2 regions of the Calidifontimicrobium sp. SYSU G02091 genome follow, and region 1 is predicted to be linked to the other one. Evidence: predicted binding sites of a transcription regulator. Region 1 holds the regulator's gene; the other holds the start of a gene.
What was found. The regulator NrdR, encoded in region 1, represses ribonucleotide reductase genes. The targets are predictions, from matches to a motif close to CACNANATNTNGTG.
Positions count from the first base shown of each region.

Region 2: a site for NrdR is predicted at 1,329-1,342, ahead of MOJ79_RS11495 (ribonucleoside-diphosphate reductase subunit alpha). Genes of this name have one in related genera too.

Region 1 is NZ_JALBGB010000009.1:67,108-70,766, reverse strand. It holds gene MOJ79_RS08055 (lytic transglycosylase domain-containing protein) at 1-179, shown strand, start outside; gene glyA (serine hydroxymethyltransferase) at 473-1,723, shown strand; gene nrdR (transcriptional regulator NrdR) at 1,740-2,183, shown strand; gene MOJ79_RS08040 (pilus assembly FimT family protein) at 2,390-2,938, shown strand; gene MOJ79_RS08035 (type IV pilin protein) at 3,071-3,541, shown strand; gene MOJ79_RS08030 (GspH/FimT family pseudopilin) at 3,541-3,659, shown strand, end outside.
Region 2 is NZ_JALBGB010000017.1:5,346-9,004, reverse strand. It holds gene MOJ79_RS11505 (sigma-54-dependent transcriptional regulator) at 1-658, shown strand, start outside; gene ampD (1,6-anhydro-N-acetylmuramyl-L-alanine amidase AmpD) at 645-1,238, shown strand; gene MOJ79_RS11495 (ribonucleoside-diphosphate reductase subunit alpha) at 1,489-3,659, shown strand, end outside.

The DNA of each region.
Region 1 (3,659 bases):
GCAAGTCGCTGTCGCCGTTCACGCCGCTGCGCCCGCAGCCGCCGGCCACGCCGGTGGCCGCGCCCGAGGCGCCCGCCGATGACGGCGCGGCCGACGCCGCGCACCCGGCCACCGCGGCCCCGGCGCCTGCGCCGGCGTCGGACGGCCCGCAGGGCTGGCCCAAGCTCGCGATGAACTGAAAGCCGCCGGGCGCGCGCGGCCACGCGGCGTCCGAGACGCGTCCGATACACTTTCGCCCTCTGCGCGACTGGCGATAGGCGCGCCCTCCCTGCGGCCCGCGGGCCGGGGTCGGCGCCCGAGGTGGACGACCACCGGGAAGCGCGGGCCGCCGTGCCACCGCCTGCGGTGCCGCGGCGGCGTGTGCCGTTCGCCTGGGCAGCCCTCGCCCCGCGCCGCCACGGCGGCTGTGCGCGGTGCGCGAAGGCCCTTCACTCCGACGCCTTGCGTGACTGTCCACGAGAAGGGAACTGCCATGTTCGACCGCACCCACCACACCCTCGCCACCATCGATCCCGAGATCTGGGCCGCCATCGAGGCCGAGAACCGCCGCCAGGAAGAGCACATCGAGCTGATTGCCAGCGAGAACTACACCAGCCCGGCCGTGATGGCCGCGCAGGGCTCGCAGCTGACCAACAAGTACGCCGAGGGCTACCCCGGCAAGCGCTACTACGGCGGCTGCGAGAACGTCGACGTCGTCGAGACGCTGGCCATCGAGCGCTGCAAGCAGCTGTTCGGCGCGAATTTCGCCAACGTACAGCCCAACTCGGGCAGCCAGGCCAACCAGGCCGTGTTCTTCGGCCTGCTGCAGCCCGGCGACACGATCATGGGCATGAGCCTGGCCGAGGGCGGGCACCTGACGCACGGCATGCCGCTGAACATGAGCGGCAAGTGGTTCAAGGTCGTCAGCTACGGGCTCGATGCGAACGAGGCGATCGACTACGACGCGATGGAGCGCCTGGCGCACGAGCACAAGCCGAAGCTCATCATCGCCGGCGCGAGCGCGTACAGCCTGCGCATCGACTTCGAGCGCTTCGCGCGCGTGGCCAAGGCCGTCGGCGCGTACTTCATGGTCGACATGGCGCACTACGCGGGGCTGATCGCCGCCGGCGTCTATCCGAACCCGGTGCCGCACGCCGACGTCGTCACCAGCACGACGCACAAGAGCCTGCGCGGCCCGCGCGGCGGCATCATCGTGATGAACGACGAGGCCATCGCGAAGAAGGTCAACAGCGCGATCTTCCCCGGCATCCAGGGCGGGCCGCTGATGCACGTGATCGCCGGCAAGGCGGTCGCGTTCAAGGAGGCGCTGTCGCCCGAGTTCAAGGCCTACCAGCAGCAGGTCGTGGCCAACGCCAGGGTGATGGCCGACACGCTGATCGAGCGCGGGCTGCGCATCGTCAGCGGCCGCACCGAGAGCCACGTGATGCTCGTGGACCTGCGCCCGAAGGGCCTGACCGGCAAGGAGGCCGAGGCCATCCTCGGTGCCGCACACATCACCTGCAACAAGAACGGCATCCCGAACGACCCGCAAAAGCCGATGGTCACCAGCGGCATCCGCCTGGGCACCCCGGCGATGACGACGCGCGGCTTCAAGGAGGAGCAGGCGCGCCTGACGGCGCACCTGATCGCCGACGTGCTCGACCGCCCGCACGACGAGGCCAACATCGCCGCGGTGCGCGCGAAGGTCGCGGCACTGACGCGCGATTTCCCGGTGTACCGGTAATCCGACCCGGGGCCCCATGCGCTGCCCCTTCTGCGGCCACGAGGAGACGCAGGTCGTCGAGACGCGCGACACCGACGAGGGTGGCGTCACGCGCCGGCGCCGGCGCTGCCTGAAGTGCGACAAGCGCTTCACGACCTACGAGCGGCCCGAGCTCGCGCTGCCCACCGTCGTCAAGAAAGACGGCTCGCGCGTCGACTTCGACCCGGCCAAGCTGCGTGCGTCGATGCAGCTCGCGCTGCGCAAGCGCCCGGTGAGCACCGAGCAGATCGACGCCGCGCTCGAGCGCATCCAGGACCGACTGCTCGCCAGCGGCGCGCGCGAGGTGCCCTCCAGCCGCCTGGGCGAACTCGTGATGCGCGAGCTCAAGCGCATCGACAAGGTGGCCTACGTGCGCTTCGCCAGCGTCTATCGCAGCTTCGAGGACGTCGACGAGTTCCGCCAGCTGATCCGCGACATCTGACGCGGTCCCGGCGCCCGCTGCCGCGCGCGCCCACCGGCAGGCCAACGGCACGGCGCGTGCGCTGGCGCTGCGCCGCACTGCGGCGTGCCGTCCCCCCGTTCTGACGCCCTCCTCGTTCCCCCCGCGCCTCCCACCGGCGCGGGACGCGCCGGGCGCGGCCGGTTCCTACAGTGACGCCATCGTCCACGCGTCACCCGCCGCCCGCCATGCACACCGCACCGCACCCCACCGCCCGCCGCCAGCGCGGCATCACGCTGGTCGAATCGACGACCGTGCTCGCCGTCGCCGCCGTCGTCGTCGGCATCGCGGTGCCGTCGTTCGACCAGATGCGCCAGCGCCAGCACCTCGAAGGCATCGCGCTGCAGTTCGAGACCGACGTGCACCACGCGCGCAGCGTCGCGGTCGCACGCCAGCAGACGGTGCGCATCAGTTTCGCCAGCGACGCCGCGGCGAGCTGCTACGTGCTGCACACCGGCGCGGCCAGCGCCTGCCACTGCGGCGCCAACGGCGCACCGGTGTGCGGCGCGGGCGCCGAGCCGCTGCGCACGGTGCGGCTCGACGCGGCGCGCGAGGCGCGGCTGACCGCCAACGTCGCGTCGATGGTCTTCGACCCGGTGCGCGGCACCGTGACGCCCACCGGCACCGTCACCGTGGCCACCGCCAACGGCCGCGCGCTGAAGCACACCGTCAACATCATGGGCCGCGTGCGCTCGTGCTCGCCCGACGGCGCCGTGCCGGGCTACCGCGCCTGCTGAACATCGCCACGCGCCGCCAAGCGCCTGCCGACGAGCGGTCGACCGCAGGGGACGAACGGCAGCCGCGTCCCGCTGCCCCGCCGGCGGCTTCCTGCTAAGGTGTGACCGATGTCACGGCAAGTATCCGGGTCGTTGGGAAGAAGGCACCGGCAGGCAGGCTTCACGCTGGTCGAGCTGCTGATCGCCGTCGTCGTGGTCGGCATCCTGGCCGCGGTGGCGCTGCCGTCGTTCGTCGACTCGGTGCGCAAGAGCCGCCGCACCGACGCCTTCGCCGCGCTGTCCGCGGTGCAGCAGGCGCAGGAGCGCTGGCGCAGCAACCGCGCCGCGTACGCGTCGTCGCTCACCGCGGCGGCCACCGACGACCCGCCCGGCCTCGGCCTGCCGGGCACCAGCGCCAAGGGCTACTACACGCTGGCGATCTCCGATGCGACGGCCACCGGCTACACCGTCACCGCGACGGCCAACGAAGGCACGACGCAAGCCGGTGACGGCAGCTGTCAGCGCCTGCGCGTGCGCGTGGCCGGCGGCAACATCTTCTACGGGTCGGCGGGTGCCAGCGGCGACTTCGACGAGTCGGCGGGCAACCGCTGCTGGGCGCGGTGATGAAGTCGCCGCGCGGGTTCACGCTGGTCGAACTGATGGTCGTCCTGGCCGTGCTCGGTGTCATCGTGGTGCTGGCGGCGCCGTCGCTGCGCGATTTCATCCTCACCCAGCGCCTGAA
Region 2 (3,659 bases), on a different contig from region 1:
CTCGGTGCGGCCGGTGGGCGCCACCGCCGAGACGCCGGTCGACGTGCGCCTGGTCAGCGCGACGCACAAGGACCTCGCCGCCGAGGTGCAGGCCGGCCGCTTCCGGCAGGACCTGTTCTACCGCCTCAACGTGATCCAGATCCGCGTGCCGCCGCTGCGCGAACGGCTCGACGACCTGCCGGCGATCTGCGAGGCCGTGCTCGCGCGGCTGGCCGCCGACGCCGGCGTCGGTGCGCCGCTCGTGCTGTCGCCGGCAGCGCTGCAGCGGCTGGCGCGCTATCCGTTCCCGGGTAACGTGCGCGAGCTCGAGAACCTGCTGCACCGCGCGGTCGCGCTCGCCGGCGGCGACGTGATCGACGTCGCCGACCTCGGGCTGCCCGACATCGCGCTGGCCGAGGTGGCCGACGAGCCGCCCGCCGTGCCCGAGGCCGATGCCGCGCTGCCGCCCGGCGCGGCCGATGCGCCGCTGCCGCGCGACCTCGTCGCGCACCTCGACGCGGTCGAGCGCGACATCCTCGAGCGTGCGCTGGCGCGCCACCGCTACAACCGCACGGCCGCCGGCGCGAGCCTCGGCCTCACGCTGCGCCAGATGCGCTACCGCATGGCGCGGCTCGGCGTCGACGTGCCCGAGCCCGGCGGCGAGCGTGGCGACGGCTGAGCTTGGCTGGTCGCGCGGCTGGTGGGGCGGCGCGCGCCACGTGCCGTCGCCGAACTTCGGTCCGCGCCCGCCCGGCGAGGCGGTGACGCTGGTGGTGGTCCACTCGATCAGCCTGCCGCCCGGACACTACGGCGGCGACGCGATCGAGCGCCTGTTCACGAACCGGCTCGACTGGGACGCACACCCGTACTACCAGCGCATCCGCGGGCTGCAGGTGTCGGCGCACTTCCTGATCCGCCGCGACGGCCGGCGCCTGCAGTTCGTCTCGTGCGACGACCGCGCTTGGCACGCCGGCGTGTCGTGCTGGCGCGGGCGCGAGCAGTGCAACGACTGGTCGATCGGCGTCGAGCTCGAGGGGCTCGAGGGCGACACGTTCACACGCGCACAGTACCGCTCGCTCGTGACGCTGCTGGCCGCGCTCGCGCGCCGCTACCCGATCGCCGACGTCGCCGGCCACGAGCACGTCGCGCCGGGGCGCAAGGCCGACCCCGGCCCCGGCTTCGACTGGGCGGCGCTGCGCGATGCACTCGCGCGGCACCGCGCCTTCGCGCATCGCGAGCCGCCGAGACTCGCGGCCTGACTGGGGCTGCGCCGCGTCTCTGGCGCGACGCCATCGGGGCAAGCCCGCACGCGCAGTACACTACCGGTAGTGTTCTAATACGTTCAATGACCCCAGATGTAGTGTGTGCTGTCCCAGGCCACTGCACGGGTTGTCCACAAGTTTGTTCACCTGCGGCCGCTGCAGGACGTCCTGGGAAGGGCGTCCTCCGGCCGTGCGCCGTGGCGGCACGCCGGTGCCGTCACCGGCGTGCCCCAACCCGAGGAGTCCCATGCAAACCGTCACCCACAGCCCTGCCGCCGCGTACCCCGCCCGCCCCGCTGCCGCCACCGCTGCCCCGGTGAGCGCCTACCAGGGCTACCAGATCATCCGCCGCAACGGCGCGGTGGTCGCGTTCGAGCCGAACAAGATCGCGGTGGCGCTGATGAAGGCCTTCCTCGCGGTGCACGGCACGCAGGGCGCGGCGTCGGCGAGCGTGCGCGAGACGGTCGACGAGCTGACCGAGACGGTGGTGCGCGCGCTGCTGCGCTCGCGCCCGGGCGGCGGCACGTTCCACATCGAGGACGTGCAGGACCAGGTCGAGCTCGGCCTGATGCGCGGCGGCCACCACGAGGTCGCGCGCGCCTACGTGCTGTACCGCGAGCGCCGTGCGCAGGAGCGCGCGAAGCAGGCGCAGGCCGCGGCGCCGGCGGCACCGGCGCTGCACGTCACCGACGAGCGCGGCCAGCGCGTGCCGCTCGACGAGGCAAAGCTGCAGGCGCTGATCGCCTCGGCCTGCGAGGGGCTCGGTGACGAGGTGAAGGCCGAGCCGATCCTCGCCGAGACACGGCGCAACCTGTACGACGGCGTGCCGATGGCCGAGGTGCACAAGGCCGCGATCCTCGCCGCGCGCACGCTGATCGAGCGCGAGCCCGCCTACACCCGCGCCACGGCGCGCCTGTTGCTGCACACGATCCGCCAGGAGATCCTCGGCGAGGAGACGACGCAGGCGCAGATGGGCGAGCGCTACCCCGAGTACTTCCCGCAGTTCATCAAGAAGGGCGTGGCCGCCGAGCTGCTCGACGAGCGGCTGCTGCAGTTCGACCTCGCGCGGCTGGGTGCCGCGCTCAAGCCCGAGCGCGACCTGCAGTTCGACTACCTCGGCCTGCAGACGCTGTACGACCGCTACTTCCTGCACATCGACGAGCGGCGCATCGAGCTGCCGCAGGCCTTCTTCATGCGTGTCGCGATGGGCCTGGCGCTCAACGAGATCGACCGCGAGGCGCGCGCGATCGAGTTCTACGACGTGCTGTCGACGTTCGACTTCATGAGCTCGACGCCGACGCTGTTCAACAGCGGCACGCGGCGCAGCCAGCTGTCGAGCTGCTACCTGACCACCGTCTCGGACGACCTCGAGGGCATCTACGAGGCGCTGAAGGAGAACGCGCTGCTGTCCAAGTTCGCCGGCGGCCTGGGCAACGACTGGACGCGCGTGCGCGCGCTGGGCAGCTACATCAAGGGCACCAACGGCAAGAGCCAGGGCGTGGTGCCGTTCCTGAAGGTCGTCAACGACACCGCGGTCGCCGTCAACCAGGGCGGCAAGCGCAAGGGCGCCGTGTGCGCGTACCTCGAGACCTGGCACCTCGACATCGAGGAGTTCCTCGAGCTGCGAAAGAACACCGGCGACGACCGCCGGCGCACGCACGACATGAACACCGCCAACTGGATCCCGGACCTGTTCATGAAGCGCGTCATCGAGGGCGGCCACTGGACGCTGTTCTCGCCCTCGACCTGCCCCGACCTGCACGACAAATTCGGGCAGGACTTCGAGCGCGCCTACCTCGACTACGAGGCCAAGGTCGACCGCGGCGAGATCAAGCTGTACAAGCGCATGCGGGCCTTGGACCTGTGGCGCAAGATGCTGACGATGCTGTTCGAGACCGGGCATCCGTGGATCACGTTCAAGGACGCCTGCAACGTGCGTTCGCCGCAGCAGCACGTGGGCGTCGTGCACAGCTCGAACCTGTGCACCGAGATCACGCTGAACACCTCGGATACCGAGATCGCGGTGTGCAACCTCGGCAGTGTCAACCTCGCGCAGCACCTGACGGACGGCCCCGACGGCCGCAAGGTCATCGACCAGGCCAAGCTGAAGAAGACGGTGGCCACGGCGATGCGCATGCTCGACAACGTCATCGACATCAACTACTACGCGGTCAAGAAGGCGCGCGACAGCAACCTGCGCCACCGGCCGGTGGGTCTCGGCATCATGGGCTTCCAGGACTGCCTGTACCAGCTGCGCATCCCGTACGCCAGCGCCGAGGCGGTCGAGTTCGCCGACCGCTCGATGGAGGCGGTGTGCTACCACGCCTACTGGGCGTCGACCGAGCTCGCCGAGGAGCGCGGGCGCTACTCGAGCTACCGCGGCAGCCTGTGGGACCGCGGCATCCTGCCGCTGGACAC